DNA from 3 places in the Streptomyces sp. NBC_00483 genome. Region 2 is predicted to be linked to each of the others. Evidence: riboswitches for the same ligand, from Rfam matches in the RefSeq annotation. Region 2 holds a riboswitch; each other region holds the start of a gene.

Region 1 (5,001 bases), 1.2 Mb from region 2:
CCTGGAGGTTCTCGATGCGGGTCTCGTCCTGCGGGTCGGTGGAGGCCTGCAACTCGGCGAGATACCCCGTCCGTTCGAGGATGGCCTCCAGGACCGTGGCCGGGCCCGCGCCCGACTCCACGATCGTGCGGAGGTCCTCCATCAGCGTGTTGAACCGCTTCACGGCGTTCGTCGAGCGGGCCGCCATCCCGTACGCCTCGTCGACGCGGCGCAGCGCCTGCGGGAAGGAGATCTTCTCGCGCTGGGAGAGCGCGTCGATCATCGCTTCGGCGCGGTCGCCGATGCCGCGCTTGGGCACGTTGAGGATGCGGCGCAGCGGCACCGAGTCCTCGGGGTTGGACAGCACGCGCAGATAGGCCAGGACGTCCCTGACCTCCTTGCGCTCGTAGAAGCGGACGCCGCCGACGACCTTGTAGGGCAGGCCGGTGCGGATGAAGATCTCTTCGAAGACACGGGACTGCGCGTTCGTCCGGTAGAAGATCGCCACGTCGCCCGCCAGCGCGTCGCCCGCGTCGGTGAGCCGGTCGATCTCGTCGGCGATGAACTGGGCCTCGTCGTGCTCGGTGTCCGCGACGTAGCCGGTGATCTGGGCGCCGGGCCCCTCGTTGGTCCACAGGTTCTTGGGCCGACGCGACTCGTTGCGCTCGATGACCGCGTTCGCCGCGCTGAGGATCGTCTGCGTGGAGCGGTAGTTCTGCTCCAGGAGGATCGTCTTCGCGTTGGGGTAGTCGTCCTCGAAGTCGAGGATGTTACGGATCGTGGCGCCGCGGAACGCGTAGATCGACTGGTCCGCGTCACCCACGACGCACAGCTCGGCCGGGTCCGCGTCCTCGCCCTCGGTGGGGCCGACCAGCTCGCGCACCAGCGCGTACTGCGCGTGGTTCGTGTCCTGGTACTCGTCGACCATGACGTGGCGGAAGCGGCGGCGGTAGTGCTCGGCGACGTCCGGGAACGCGCGCAGCATGTTCACCGTCGTCATGATCAGGTCGTCGAAGTCCAGCGCGTTCGCCTCGCGCAGGCGCGCCTGGTACATCGCGTAGGCCTGGGCGAGGGTCTTCTCGAAGCCGTCGGCCGCGGTCGCCGCGAAGTCCTCCTCGTCGATCAGCTCGTTCTTGAGATTGCTGATCTTGGCGCTGAAGGACTTCGGCGGGAACTTCTTCGGGTCCAGGTCGAGGTCGCGGCAGACGAGCGCCATGAGCCGCTTGCTGTCGGCGGCGTCGTAGATCGAGAAGGAGGACGTGAAGCCCAGCTTCTTGCTCTCCCGGCGCAGGATGCGGACGCAGGCGCTGTGGAACGTGGAGACCCACATGGCGTTCGCGCGCGGGCCCACGAGGTCCTCGACGCGCTCCTTCATCTCGCCCGCGGCCTTGTTCGTGAACGTGATCGCGAGGATCTGGCCGGGGTGCACTTCGCGCTCGGCGAGCAGGTACGCGATGCGGTGCGTGAGGACGCGGGTCTTGCCGGATCCGGCGCCCGCGACGATGAGCAGCGGGGTGCCGCCGTGCGTGACGGCCGCCTGCTGGTTCTCGTTCAGCCCCTCCAGGAGGGTGGCCGCGCTCAGGACCGGGCGCGGGGCGCCGTCCCGGTAGTGCGTGTCCCTGTCTTCGGGCGCGCCGAGCCTCCCGCCGAACAGGTCGTCCGGCATCGGCTCCGGTGCCCCGTCGTCGTACTCGGGGTCCGGAGGCGGCGGCGGGGGCTCCTCCGCACCGTTCTTCTGGAGGCCGGTCAGGAAGCTGTCGTCAAAGAGGCTGCTCATCGCTCTCCGAGTCTAGGCCGCCCCACTGACAACCCGTGGCTGCCTTCGGAACTCCAAGGGCCCTGCTCCGAACTCCATGGGCTCTCCTCGGAACTCCGAGGGCCCTCCAGAGGCCAGATCACGAAAATGTATCGGGCATATCGAACATCAACCTTCACAGCAGCCACACGAGTTGGCTACGGTGCAGCCGGGCAGCCCGTCCCCCCGCCCGCGGATGTCGCGGCGAACGGGCAGCCCCCGCTGAGTTCCGTACGCCGTAAGGCAGGGAACCGGGGACCCAACCGACCTTGGGGTGAATCGGTCAGCCGACCGTAGGGCAGCCTTCCGCGTACCACGCCCGAACCCGACAGCTAACCCGGTAGGCGGAGGACGGAAGGAGTCGCCTGCCTTGGCGTCGCACCGCAAGCCCCGCAGCCGTTCCCGGATCACCGGCGGCCTTCGCACGACCCCCGCGGTCGGCATCACCACCGCCGCCCTCACCTCCGTGGCACTGCTCTCGCAGACGGCACAGGCCGCGCCCGCGCAGCCGTCGTCCAAGCCGCGCCTCGAAGAGGTCCAGCAGAAGGTCGACACCCTGTACCGGCAGGCCGAGGTCGCCACCCAGAAGTACAACGGGGTGAAGGAGCGGACCGACTCCAAGAAGCAGCAGGTCGACAAGCTCCTCGACGATGTCGCCCAGCGCACCGACGACATGAACACGGCCCGCCAGAAGCTCGGCAGATACGCCGCCGAGCAGTACCGCTCGGGCGCGGTCAGCGACACCGCGACCATGTTCCTCGCGGACGACCCGGAGGACTACTTCTCGCAGCGCCAGCTGATGAGCCGGCTCACCGACGAGCAGAAGAAGTCGGTCGACGACTATCAGGCGCAGGCGCGCGAGACCGCGAAGAAGCGCACCGAGGCGCAGTCGAGCCTCCAGGACCTCACCGAGTCGCAGACCGAGCTGAGGTCGACGAAGGAGACCGTCCAGACGAAGCTCTCCGACGCGCGCAAGCTGCTGGCCGACCTGACGGCCAAGGAGAAGGCGCGGCTCGCGGCGATCCAGAAGGCCAAGGAGGAGGCGGCCCGCAAGAAGGCCGCCGAGCTGGCCGCCAAGCAGAAGGCCGCGGAGGCGAAGCGGAAGGCGGCCGAGGAGGCCGCGCAGAAGGAGCAGGAGTCGTCCGGCTCCTCGGGCTCGGGTTCCTCGGGCTCCTCCGGCTCCGGTTCCTCTTCCTCGGACGCCTCGTACGCCACGAAGGCCGCGCAGGCGCTCGCGTTCGCCAAGTCGCAGGAGGGCAAGCCGTACGTGTGGGGCGCCACGGGCCCGGACTCGTACGACTGCTCGGGCCTGACGCAGGCGGCGTGGAAGTCCGCGGGGATCTCGCTGCCCCGGACGACCTGGGACCAGGTCGAGGTCGGCAAGACGGTGCCGCTCTCCGACATCCAACCCGGTGACCTGGTGTTCTTCTACGACGACATCAGCCACGTGGGCCTCTACATGGGCGACGGCATGATGGTCCACGCGCCGAAGCCGGGCGCGGTCGTGCGCGAGGAGTCGATCTACTACGACGGCACGTCGTCGATCCACAGCGTGGTGCGGCCGGCCTGACCCCACACAGAAGGGCCCGGCAGGTGCGACCTGCCGGGCCCTTCTGTACGTCTTGGTACGCGCTTGTACGTCTTGGTACGCGCTCGCTCAGGTCCAGAGCACCGCGATGAAGATGTTGACGACGGTGAGCGCGCCGACCGTGATGAAGAGGCCCTTCTCCGCCTTCTCCTCGTCCCGCTTCACGTAGACGATGCCGAGGATCACGATCAGGAGCGCGAGCTTCACGCCGATCTTGATGTTGTTCACGGTGCTGCCGTCGGCCTGGTTGAGGCCGACCAGGGCGACGCCGGTCACCAGCATGGTCAGGGCGCCGTGCAGCATCGCCTTGTTGAAGCGGGCCGCGCCCTCCTTCATCGCCGACATCTGCGTGAGGAAGCCGCCGAGCAGCGAGGCGATGCCGATGATGTGCAGGCCGACGAAGAGGTGGATGAGTACGTCCATGGCTCGGAGCCTAACCGGACGCCCATGGCCCACTACGGGCACCCCTTTGCCACTCTGTTATCACTCTCCGCCACCATCCGTAACAAACAGGCCAGTTGCGAACAATCCGACACCAACCCGTTACGCAGAGGTTTAGCGTCCTTCCTCAGGTGACCGGCTCCCCACCGCCGCCCGGGCCAGGGGCGGCAGTCGGACACCCCGCCGAGAAAGGTCCGGCGGCGGCCCGCTCCCCTGTGCGGGCCGCCGCCGGACGCGCGACCGGGGGCCGTGCGATGCGTACGGCGCCCAGAGGAGGACCTTGTGCCGGCAGCTCATCGAAAGCCCCGACCGCGTTCGCTCCGCGGTGGGGGCACGGCCCGCACCGCGGCCACGCTCGCCCTCGCTTCCGCGGCCACCGTCACCGCCCTCGATGGCGGGGCGGCGCACGCGGAGCCCGAGCTCGGCCCCGCACAGGTGCGGGCCAAGGTCGACAAGCTGTACCAGGAGGCGGAGGTCGCCACCCAGAAGTACAACGGGGCGAAGGAGAAGGCGGACGGGGCGCGGAAGAAGGTGGACGCCCTCCAGGACGAGGCGTCCCGGCGCACCGAATCGCTCAACTCCCAGCGGGAGAAGCTGGGTTCGGTCGCGGCCTCCCAGTACCGCACGGGAGGCGTGGACCCGTCGGTCCAGCTGCTCCTCTCCTCCTCCCCCGACGCCTATCTCGACAAGGCGTCCCTCACGGAGCGCGTCGGCGCGCGGCAGGCCGCCGCGGTCACCCGCGTACAGGGCGAACTCCGCGAGATCGACCAGCTGCGCGGCGACGCCGACGGCACGCTCTCCGAACTGCGCGCCAAGAAGGCCGAGTTGGAGGACAACAAGAAGAAGGTGAAGCGAAAACTCGCGGAGGCCCGGCGCCTCCTCGACCGCCTCACCCCTGAGGAGCGCACCGCCACCCCCGCGACGAGCGAGCGCTCCTCCCGCTCGGCGGAACGCGCCGACCTCTCCCAGGCGCCCAACTCCCGCGCCAAGGAGGCGATCTCCTTCGCGTACGGCGCACTGGGCAGCCCCTACGTATGGGGCGCCACAGGGCCCTCCTCCTTCGACTGCTCGGGCCTGACGATGGCCGCGTACAAGGCGGCCGGGGTCTCACTCCCCCGCACGACGTACTCCCAGATCGACGCGGGCCCTCGTATCCCGAAGTCCCAACTCCAGCCGGGCGATCTGGTCTTCTTCTACT
Region 2 (5,001 bases):
GGCCCACTCCTCCGGCCGCACGTCCCACGCCGATCACGGCGACGGAGCCGGGGGCGAGCAGGCGCTGCACCGAGCGGGCCTCGGCGCGCTGCTCGCGCGCGTGCTGCACCGCGAGCGAGGCCTCCGTGGGCTCGATGTCGAACTCCAGGCGGACGACGCCGTCCTCGAAGCTGCGCTTCTGTGTGTATCCGGCGTCCCGGAACACCTTGATCATCTTGCTGTTGGCGGGCAGCACCTCGGCGGCGAACCGGCGGATGCCGCGTTCGCGGGCGACGGCCGCGATGTGCTCCAGGAGGGCGGAGGCTACGCCTCGGCCCTGGTGGGCGTCCTGCACGAGGAAGGCGACCTCCGCCTCGTCGGCGGGCGCGGTCGCCGACATGCCCTGCTCGTTGATCCGGTCGTAGCGCACCGTGGCGATGAACTCGCCGCCCACCGTGACCGCGAGACCGACCCTGTCCACGTAGTCGTGATGGGTGAAGCGGTGCACGTCCTTGGCGGACAGGCGGGGGTAGGGCGCGAAGAAGCGGTAGTACTTCGACTCGTCCGAGACCTGCTCGTAGAAGCTGGTCAGATGCTCGGCGTCCGCCGTCGTGATGGGCCTGATCCGCGCGGTGCCGCCGTCGCGCAGCACCACGTCGGCCTCCCAGTGGGCGGGGTACGCATGCCGGTCCGACGGGGTCTCCATGCCGCAAGAGTAGGGCCGGGCACCGACAGACGGCGGTCGGTCGTACGGGTCGCGGCCCGTGCGTACGGAGGGCACCCTATGGAGGACCGAAGGGCCGTGCCGGTGAGGACCTGGGTCCGCGTCACGCACGCCTCCCGATATGGAACACTGGTCTAGACAACCGTGAGACACCTGAAGGGCAGCATCACATGGCTGAGCGCCGCGTCAACGTCGGCTGGGCCGAGGGCCTCCACGCCCGCCCCGCTTCCATCTTCGTCCGCGCTGCCACGGCGGCCGGTGTTCCCGTGACGATCGCCAAGGCCGACGGCAACCCCGTCAACGCCGCCTCCATGCTGGCGGTGCTCGGCCTGGGCGCGCAGGGCGGCGAGGAGATCGTGCTGGCTTCCGACGCCGAGGGCGCGGACGCCGCGCTCGACCGTCTGGCGAAGCTGGTCGCGGAGGGGCTCGAGGAGCTTCCCGAGACCGTCTGACACAAAGACAAAAAGCAGTACGGCTGAGCCGCGCGTTCCCCTTCGGGGCGCGCGGCTTTTTCGTTCACTATTGCGGCGCGAATTGGGCAGCTGGAAATGGGCGGCAGGAAATAGGCAGCGGGAATTCATCCGCGCCTCGTTCAACCCATTCACCGAATAGTGCACTTCTTTGTATACGGCGCTGTTGTTAAACCTGACGCCCCACTGTGTTGACTGCATGTTGCGAAGTCCTCACATGCTCGCCCGCGCGGGGGACGCGCAGCCTGTGGGCGGCCGTCGCGCGCTCCGCGTGCAGGGTGGCCAGGGCGCGGGCACGCTCCGCGTCGCCCCGTGCCACGGCGTCGACGATGGCGCCGTGCTCGGCCCAGGACTCGGCCGGCCGGGCCGGGCTCTCCACGGCGTACATCCAGGCGATCTTGTGGCGGAGCTGGGTGAGCAGGGTGATCAGGCCGGGGCTGCCGGAGGCCTGGGCGAGCGTCTCGTGGAACCAGCTGCCGAGGGAGCGCAGATCCTCGCTCTGACCTCGCCGGGAGCGCTCCTGCCCCAGCCTGACCAGGCCACGCAGCACCTTGAGGTGAGCCTCGGTGCGGCGCTGCGCGGCGCGGGCGGCGCCCATGGGTTCGAGCAGCATGCGGATCTCCAGGAGGTCGGCCGCCTCCCGCTCGGTGGGTTCGGCCACGCACGCGCCCGCGTGCCTGCGCGTGACGACGAACCCCTCCGCCTCCAGGGTCCGCAGCGCCTCGCGGACGGGCACGCGCGAGACCCCGTAGCGACGCGCGAGCAGTTCCTCGGTGAGCCTGCCGCCGCGCTCGTAGACGCCGGCGACGATGTCGTCGCGGATCGCTGTGCATACCGACTGCGCGGGAATGCGCATGACTCGACCTCCGCCTCAATGCCCGCGATACGCGGTCGATTGACGCCCGGTCAAGCGCGAATGACACGTGGCCGGAACGTTTACCCGGTGACTCTATTCCACCGGACTTGAATTTCCGACGAGGGAACTGAATCCAGGGATATTTTTTGGACAGTGCAGACCCGCGCACGCGAAAGCCCCGGCTCGGTGAGCCGGGGCTTTCGTGGAGTGTGCCTGACGGGTCAGACGTTCACACCGTGCTGGCGCAGGTACGCGACGGGGTCGATGTCCGAGCCGTAGTCGGGGCCGGTGCGGGCCTCGAAGTGGAGGTGCGGGCCCGTCACGTTGCCGGTGGCGCCGGAGAGGCCGATCTGCTGGCCGGGGGTGACGTCCTGGCCGACGGAGACGCCGATCGAGGACATGTGACCGTACTGGGTGTACGTACCGTCCTTCATCTTGATCACGACGTTGTTGCCGTACGAGCCGCCCCAGCCGGCCTCGACGACGGTGCCCATGCCGACCGCGTGCACCGAAGTGCCGCTGGAGGCGTGGAAGTCGATGCCGGTGTGGCTACCGGAGGACCACAGTCCGCTGCCGGCCTGGTAGGCGGTGGAGACGTACGAGCCGGAGATCGGCGACACGAAGCTGTTCAGGCGCTTGCGCTCGGCCTCGCGGGCGGCGCGCTCCTTGGCCTCGCGCTCCTTCTGGGCCTTCTCGGCTGCCCGCTTCTTGGCCTCCGCCTCGGCCTTGCGCTTGGCCTCCTCGGCCTTCTTCTTGGCCTCGGCCTCGGCCTTCGCCTTGGCGGCGGCCTTCTGCTGCGCGGTGGCCTGCGCGTCGATCTGCTCGGCCAGGGAGTCGCCGATGGCCACGGCCTGCGTGAGGCCGTCGTGCGGGGCTATCGCGGTGTCGGCGGCGAGTGCGGGGGCGGCGAGGCCACCCACCACGCCCGTCGTGGTGATTGCGGCGACGCCGGCGACCTGAGCGGTGGTACGCGTCAGGCGGCTGGGACGGCGGTGCTTCCCGGTGGCACGGGTGAACGCCATGAAGTGGCTGATCCTTTCCTTCCTTCTCGCCTACCGGGTTAGCTGACGGGTTCGGAGCAGGAAGGTCTCCTACAGGCCCCCTCCCCTTACGGGAAGAGCGCCCGATTCACCCCAGGGACTTCGGTGGGTCCCCGGCTCCCCTGGCTCGCACCATGGGGACTCGGCGATGACTGTCCGGTGTCGCGGGCGCGACGTACGTCTGGCGGACAGCCGGAGGGAACGCTAAGCGGGGCGTCTTTGGATCGACAAACAGAACCCGGCTTTTGTAGTGCACGCCACAGGGCAGACAGGCAACCACTACATCAATTCGGACATTTGTGATCGTGTGGTGATTGAAGATGATCGTGACGGACGCCACGAAGCCCCGGCGGCCGATGCCGGCGCCGGGGCTTCGTGGTGTGCCGCGGGAGAGGAACTCAGCCCGCGACCACCGTGACTTCGCCGATGCCGAGCGCCTTGACCGGCTCCTCGATCTGCGCGGCGTCACCCACCAGGATCGTCACCAGGCGATCCGCCGGGAACGCGCTCACGACGGCGGCCGTGGCCTCCACGGTGCCCGTGGCGGCCAGTTGCCGGTACACCTGCGCCTGGAAGTCGTCGGGCAGGTGCTGCTCGACCTGGTCGGCGAGGGTGCTCGCGACGGCCGCGGCGGTCTCGAACTTCAGCGGGGCCACACCCACCAAGTTCTGTACGGCGGTGTCCCGTTCGGCATCCGTGAGCCCCTCGGCCGCCAGCGTGCGCAGGACCTTCCACAGGTCGTCGAGCGCGGGCCCGGTGTTCGGAGTGTCCACCGAGCCGCTGATGGCGAGCATCGCGGCGCCGCTGCCGTCGGGCGCGGAGCGCAGCACCTGGGCGAAGGACCGCACTCCGTAGGTGTAGCCCTTCTCCTCGCGCAGGACGCGGTCCAGGCGCGACGTGAGAGTGCCGCCCAGGCAGTACGTGCCGAGGATCTGCGCGGCCCACACACGGTCGTGCTTGTCCGGTCCGACCCGGCCCATGAGCAACTGCGTCTGCACGGCACCGGGACGGTCCACGATGATCACGCGGCCGGTGTCGTCGGCGACGACCGGCGGCACGGGGCGCGGCTCGGCGGTGTCGCCGGTCCAGGCGCCGAGCGTGTCGGCGAGGAGGGCGTCCAGGTCGATGCCCGTCAGGTCGCCCACGACGACGGCCGTGGCGGTGGCGGGGCGTACGTGCCGGTCGTAGAAGGCGCGCACGGCCGCCGCGTCAATGGCCGAGACGGTCTCCTCGGTGCCCTGGCGCGGGCGCGACATGCGCGCGTCGGCCGGGAAGAGCTGCTTGGAGAGCTCCTTGGCGGCGCGCCGGGCCGGGTTGGCGGCCTCGTGCGGGATCTCGTCCAGGCGGTTGCGGACGAGGCGCTCGATCTCGCTGTCGTCGAAGGCGGGGGCCCGCAGGGCGTCGGCCAGGAGGGCGAGGCCCTTGGAGAGGCGGGAGGCCGGCACTTCGAGGGAGGCACGGACGCCGGGGTGGTCGGCGTGCGCGTCCATCGTGGCGCCGCAGCGCTCCAGCTCGGCGGCGAACTCCTCGGCGGAGTGCTTGTCCGTGCCTTCGTTGAAGGCACGCGCCATGATCGTCGAGACGCCGTCGAGGCCCTTCGGTTCCGCGTCAAGCGGTGCGTCCAGGTGCACCTCCACGGCGATGACCTGCTGTCCCGGCCGGTGGCAGCGCAGCACCGTCAGGCCGTTGGGGAGCGCGCCGCGCTCCGGGGCCGGGAACGCCCAGGGCTTGGGCTCGCCCGCCTGCGGCCGCGGGTGGAAGTCCATGTTCGCGAGCTGCTCGGTCACTGGCCCGCCTCCTCAGCGATCTCGGCGTTCTCGGTGTCGGCGGGCGCGGTCGGCTCGTACACGAGGGACGCGCGGTTGTCGGGACGCAGGCGCGCCTTGGCGATCTCCTGGACCTCCTCCGCGGTCACGTCCAGAACGCGTCCCA
Region 3 (5,001 bases), 2.8 Mb from region 2:
CGTAGACCGCCGCGTCGTCCAGGATCTCCTCGATGCGCAGGAGCTGGTTGTACTTGGCGACGCGCTCGGAGCGGGCCGGGGCGCCGGTCTTGATCTGGCCGCAGTTGGTGGCGACGGCGAGGTCGGCGATGGTGACGTCCTCGGTCTCGCCGGAGCGGTGCGACATCATGCACTTGAAGCCGTTGCGCTGCGCGAGCTCGACGGCGTCCAGGGTCTCGGTCAGCGAACCGATCTGGTTCACCTTCACGAGCAGGGCGTTCGCCGAGTTCTCCTCGATGCCGCGGGCCAGGCGCTCCGGGTTGGTGACGAAGAGGTCGTCGCCGACGAGCTGGACCTTGTCGCCCAGCTTCTCGGTGATGACGTTCCAGCCGGCCCAGTCGTCCTCGTACAGCGGGTCCTCGATGGAGACGAGCGGGTACGCGGAGACGAGCTCCTCGTAGTACTCCGTCATCTCGGCGGCGGAGCGCTCCTTGCCCTCGAACTGGTACTTGCCGTCCTTGTAGAACTCGGAGGCGGCGACGTCCAGCGCGAGCGCGATCTGCTGGCCGGGAACGTAACCGGCCTCCTTGATCGCCTCAAGGATGAGGTCCAGGGCGGCACGGTTGGAGTCGAGGTTCGGCGCGAAGCCGCCCTCGTCGCCGAGGCCGGTGGCCAGGCCCTTGCTCTTCAGGACCTTCTTCAGCGTGTGGTAGACCTCGGCGCCCCAGCGAAGGGCCTCGGAGAAGGACTCCGCGCCGATCGGGGCGATCATGAACTCCTGGATGTCGACGTTGGAGTCGGCGTGCGACCCACCGTTCAGGATGTTCATCATCGGGACGGGCAGCAGGTGCGCGTTCGGACCACCGAGGTAGCGGAACAGCGGCAGGTCGGAGGCCTCGGAAGCGGCGTGCGCGACGGCGAGCGAGACGCCGAGGATCGCGTTGGCGCCGAGCGAGCCCTTGTTGTCGGTCGCGTCCAGGTCGAACATCGCCTGGTCGATCAGGCGCTGCTCGGTGGCGTCGTAACCGACCAGCTCCGGGCCGATCTGCTCGATGACGGCGAGGACGGCCTTCTCGACACCCTTGCCGAGGTAACGGTTGGGGTCACCGTCACGGAGTTCGATGGCCTCGAAGGCACCGGTGGAGGCACCCGACGGGACGGCGGCACGGCCGGTGCTCCCGTCGTCGAGGCCGACCTCGACCTCGACCGTGGGGTTGCCTCGGGAGTCCAGGATTTCCCGGGCTACGACGACGTCGATGGACGGCACGAGCATCTCCTTCTTGGATGTGACGCAGGCTATGCGGGCGGCTGCTTGGTACGTGGTCCCGCACCCCTGAGCGTAACCGGCTCGCGGGCATCGGCCATCCGAACGCCCGCCTCGTGGACAACGCCGATAGCGAAATGTTCCTTAACTGAACAAAAACAGCGACCTCCGCCCCGGCTGTGCCGGGACGGAGGTCGCCGAAGTGAGCGACCCGTGGGGACGGGGTGCGGCGGGGCTCGGCGTCCGCCGATGCCGAGCCCGTACCTGACGGCCTGGGAGGGCCTGGGGTGGTCCTGTGCGGACCGGTGGTCCTCTGCGGACCGGACGTCTTAGCTGAGGTGCAGCTGCTGACCCGGGTAGATCAGGTTGGCGTCCTTGACGATGTCCTTGTTCTTCTGGAACAGCTGCTGCCAGGTCGTGTCGTGCGCCTCGGCGATCTTGCTGAGGGTGTCACCGGACTTGACCTTGTACTCGCCGTCACCCTTCTCGACCTTGTTGCCGGTCGGGGTGGTGACGGTGTCCTGCTTCGGAGCCGCCTCCTGCTTCGGGGCCTCCTGCTTCGGGGCCTCCTGCTTCGGCTGCTCGCGCTGCTCGGAGCGGTCGGCACGCTGCTGCGTGTCCTGCTGCTGCGTGCTCTGGGTGTCCTGCTTCTGGGTGTCCTGCTGCTGCGAGGACGAGTCGTCGGCGCCACCCTCGTTCGGGGTGGAGGACAGGCCCGAGCCGCAGTTCGGCCAGGCACCGTTGCCCTGGGAGGCGAGGACCTTCTCGCCGACGGCTATCTGCTGGGCCTTGGAGGCCTGGTCGGCGGAGGAGGCGTACTGGTCGCCGCCGTAGGCGGACCAGGTGGAGGACGAGAACTGGAGGCCGCCGTAGAAACCGTTGCCGGTGTTCGTGGACCAGTTGCCACCGGACTCGCACTGCGCGACCTGGTCCCACTCGGACGTGGTCGCGGCGGAGGCGGACGTCGCACCCATCAGCGGCACGGCGACGGCGGCAGCGGCGACACCGCCGAGCGTGGCGACGCGGACGGCCTTGGACGGGCGGCGGTGCTTGTTCTTGCCGGAAAACAGCATGGAGATATCTCCTCACCGACGCCTGCGAGGTGAGCTGTCGGGTTCGGGCCAGTGAGTGCCCGGCAGACGCATCCTTGTGCGCTGCTTAACCCCAAGCCCGTCCGGTCTCCCGGAAGGGCACTTACCTGGGTCCCCCGCTCCTGCCTACGGCGCATACGCGTCGACTGTTCCCGTACGGACGTTGGCAGGATTCGGCGTGACGTCCATCGGGGCCCGCTGAAGCGAGCGGTCACGAACGTAAGCGGTCGATCCGTCCGATTTCAAAGTCGATCAGGGGCTTTGAGACCCATGTCTCACTTGATCAATATCGGACAAAGCCCCTTCAACCGCCCCGAACTCCCGCTACTTTTTGTCCGATCCGTCCCCAAGATCCAGGCTCTGACCAGGAAGGATGAGGTCTGGGTCGGTACCGACCGTCTCCTTGTTCCGCTCGTAGAGCGCATCCCATCCGCCGTGCACGTCCTGGGCCTTCGCGATGTCCCAGAGGTTGTCGCCGGCGTGCACCTTGTACGTGTCGCCGTCGCGCTTGTCGTCGCGCGAGGCGTGACGCCCCTCTCCCGTACGGGAGTCGGAGCCGCCCTCGTCGGCGCGGTCGCCGCGGTGGCGGCCCGACGTGGCGCTGTCCTGCGTCTCGCCGGAGGGCGAGGCGGACGGCGGGGCCGTCTCGGAGGCGGCGTCGTCAGAAGGCGCGTGGGACTTGTCACTTGAAGAGGTCGAGGACTCCTCGGCCTTGTTACCGGAGGTATCGCCCGACTCGTCCGCCGAGGCCTTGTCCGACGCGTCGGAGCCCTCCGCCTCGTCGTGACCCTTGTCTCCCGAATCCGCCGATTCGGTCGAGTCGCCCGGATCGCTCGATTCGCTCGAATCCGTCGCGTCCGTGGAGCCCGCCTTGTCGGCGTCCTCGTCGGCGCTCTTGTCGCCACCCTCGTCCGACTTGCTGTCGGCATCGGTGTCGGACGAAGCGGAGGACTCGGACGGCTGCGGCGACGCGGACACGCCCGGGTCGACGTCCGCCGAGTCGTCGTCCTTGGTGAGGTCGGCGGTGAGCGAGCACATCGGCCAGGCGCTCACGCCCTTGTCGTCAAGAACCTTCTCGGCAACGGATATCTGCTGCGAGCGGCTGGCCTGGTCGGCACGCGGGGCGTAGTCGAGCCCCCCGTACTCCTCCCATCTCTCCTGCGTGAACTGGAGTCCGCCGTAGTAGCCGTTACCGGCGTCCAGGCTCCACTGCCCACCGCTCTCGCACTCGGCGAGCTTGTCCCACGCCTGCGTGGTCGCGGCGCTCGCGCCGCTCGCGGCGAACAGCGGGATCGCGATGGCGCTGCCGGCGACCCCGGCGGCGACGACGAGAGCAGGGGCCTGACGGGGGCGACGGTGACGACCGTTCCCGGAGAGCATGCGTTTGCCTTTCGCGAGACTGATGCTGCTACGCGCGACGGGTAGTGCAAGTGGTGCGAGTTGTGCATGTGTCGCGATGATCCGTGAACGTAGCGGCACTCGAACGCCTGTCACAAGTCGATGCAGCGTAGATCACGTGAAAGTCACAGTGTTGACGGTCCGTCAGCTGACCCGTCGGTTCCGGTGGGGATCTGACGCGGGGTGAACTCCACCGGGAGCGTGCGCAGTCCGCGCATGATGAGGCCGCCGCGCCACCGCAAATCGGTAGGTTCCACCGCAAGTCGCAGGTCCGGGAGGCGGGTCAGGAGGGTGGCGAGGGCGGTCTGTCCCTCCAGGCGGGCGAGCGGGGCGCCGAGGCAGTAGTGGATGCCGTGTCCGTAGCCGAGGTGCTGGTTGTCGCGGCGGGAGAGGTCGAGGGTGTCGGGTTCTGTGAAGCGCGCCGGGTCGCGGTCGGCGGCGGCGAGCACGACGAGGACCGGGTCGCCCACGCCGATCTCCTGGCCGCCGATGGTCAGCGGCTCCCTGGCGAAGCGCCACGTGGCCATCTCCACCGGGCCGTCGAAGCGCAGCAGTTCCTCGATCCCGGTCGCCAACAGCCCCGTCTCCCCCGCCGCGATCGACCTCTGCAGGCGCTCACGCTGGTCGGGGTGTGTGAGCAGGGCGTACGTGCCATTGCCGATCAGGTTGACCGTAGTTTCAAAACCGGCGAAGAGCAGCACGAAACACATGGCCGCCACCTCGTTCTCCGTGAGGTGTTCGCCGTGGTCGGAGGCGCGGATCAGCTCGGAGATCAGGTCGTCGGTGAGGTCGCCGCGCTTGCGGTGGATCAGCTCCACCAGGTACGCGCGGATCCGCTTCACCGCGCGTCCCACCCCGCCGCGCGGTCCACCGCCGTGGCGGATCATCATGCCTGCCCACTCGCGGAAGTCGTCCTGGTCCTCGCGGGGGACGCCGAGCAGGTCGCAGATGGCGTAGATGGGGAGGGGGAAGGCGAAGTCGTGGATGAGGTCGGCTTCGCCCTTGGCCGCGAAGGCGTCGATGAGGTCGTCCGTCAACTGCTGGACGCGCGGCGCGAATTCGGCGACCCGGCGTGGGGTGAACGCCTTCGAGACGAGGCGGCGCAGGCGGGTGTGGTCCGGCGGGTCGATGTTGAGGAGATGGGTCGTCAGCTCGGCCTGGCGTTCGCCGGGGATGCCCGTCTTGCCCTTGGCGGGGCTCCGCTCGTCGTGGTGGTCCGCGTTCTTGCTGAGCCGTTGGTCGGCGAGCGCCTGGCGGGCGTCCGCGTAC

The links. Region 2 has a riboswitch for cyclic di-AMP ahead of OHA73_RS31615 (M23 family metallopeptidase). Riboswitches for the same ligand answer to the same signal wherever they lie in the genome.
Region 1: it holds a riboswitch for cyclic di-AMP, as region 2 does, so the genes downstream of both, OHA73_RS26340 (C40 family peptidase) here and OHA73_RS31615 (M23 family metallopeptidase) in region 2, are expected to answer to the same signal.
Region 3: it holds a riboswitch for cyclic di-AMP, as region 2 does, so the genes downstream of both, OHA73_RS18780 (transglycosylase family protein) here and OHA73_RS31615 (M23 family metallopeptidase) in region 2, are expected to answer to the same signal.

Annotation. Positions count from the first base shown of each region.
Region 1 covers NZ_CP107880.1:5,841,306-5,846,306, reverse strand. The annotation lists gene pcrA (DNA helicase PcrA) at 1-1,756, opposite strand, end outside; cyclic di-AMP (ydaO/yuaA leader) riboswitch at 1,985-2,136, shown strand; gene OHA73_RS26340 (C40 family peptidase) at 2,145-3,344, shown strand; gene OHA73_RS26335 (hypothetical protein) at 3,432-3,785, opposite strand; gene OHA73_RS26330 (C40 family peptidase) at 4,086-5,001, shown strand, end outside.
Region 2 covers NZ_CP107880.1:7,031,858-7,036,858, reverse strand. The annotation lists gene OHA73_RS31630 (bifunctional acetate--CoA ligase family protein/GNAT family N-acetyltransferase) at 1-685, opposite strand, end outside; gene OHA73_RS31625 (HPr family phosphocarrier protein) at 874-1,155, shown strand; gene OHA73_RS31620 (GntR family transcriptional regulator) at 1,343-2,029, opposite strand; gene OHA73_RS31615 (M23 family metallopeptidase) at 2,251-3,051, opposite strand; cyclic di-AMP (ydaO/yuaA leader) riboswitch at 3,064-3,227, opposite strand; gene OHA73_RS31610 (M16 family metallopeptidase) at 3,468-4,835, opposite strand; gene OHA73_RS31605 (M16 family metallopeptidase) at 4,853-5,001, opposite strand, start outside.
Region 3 covers NZ_CP107880.1:4,258,296-4,263,296, forward strand. The annotation lists gene eno (phosphopyruvate hydratase) at 1-1,246, opposite strand, end outside; gene OHA73_RS18780 (transglycosylase family protein) at 1,573-2,316, opposite strand; cyclic di-AMP (ydaO/yuaA leader) riboswitch at 2,321-2,478, opposite strand; gene OHA73_RS18785 (transglycosylase family protein) at 2,659-3,714, opposite strand; gene OHA73_RS18790 (cytochrome P450 family protein) at 3,858-5,001, opposite strand, start outside.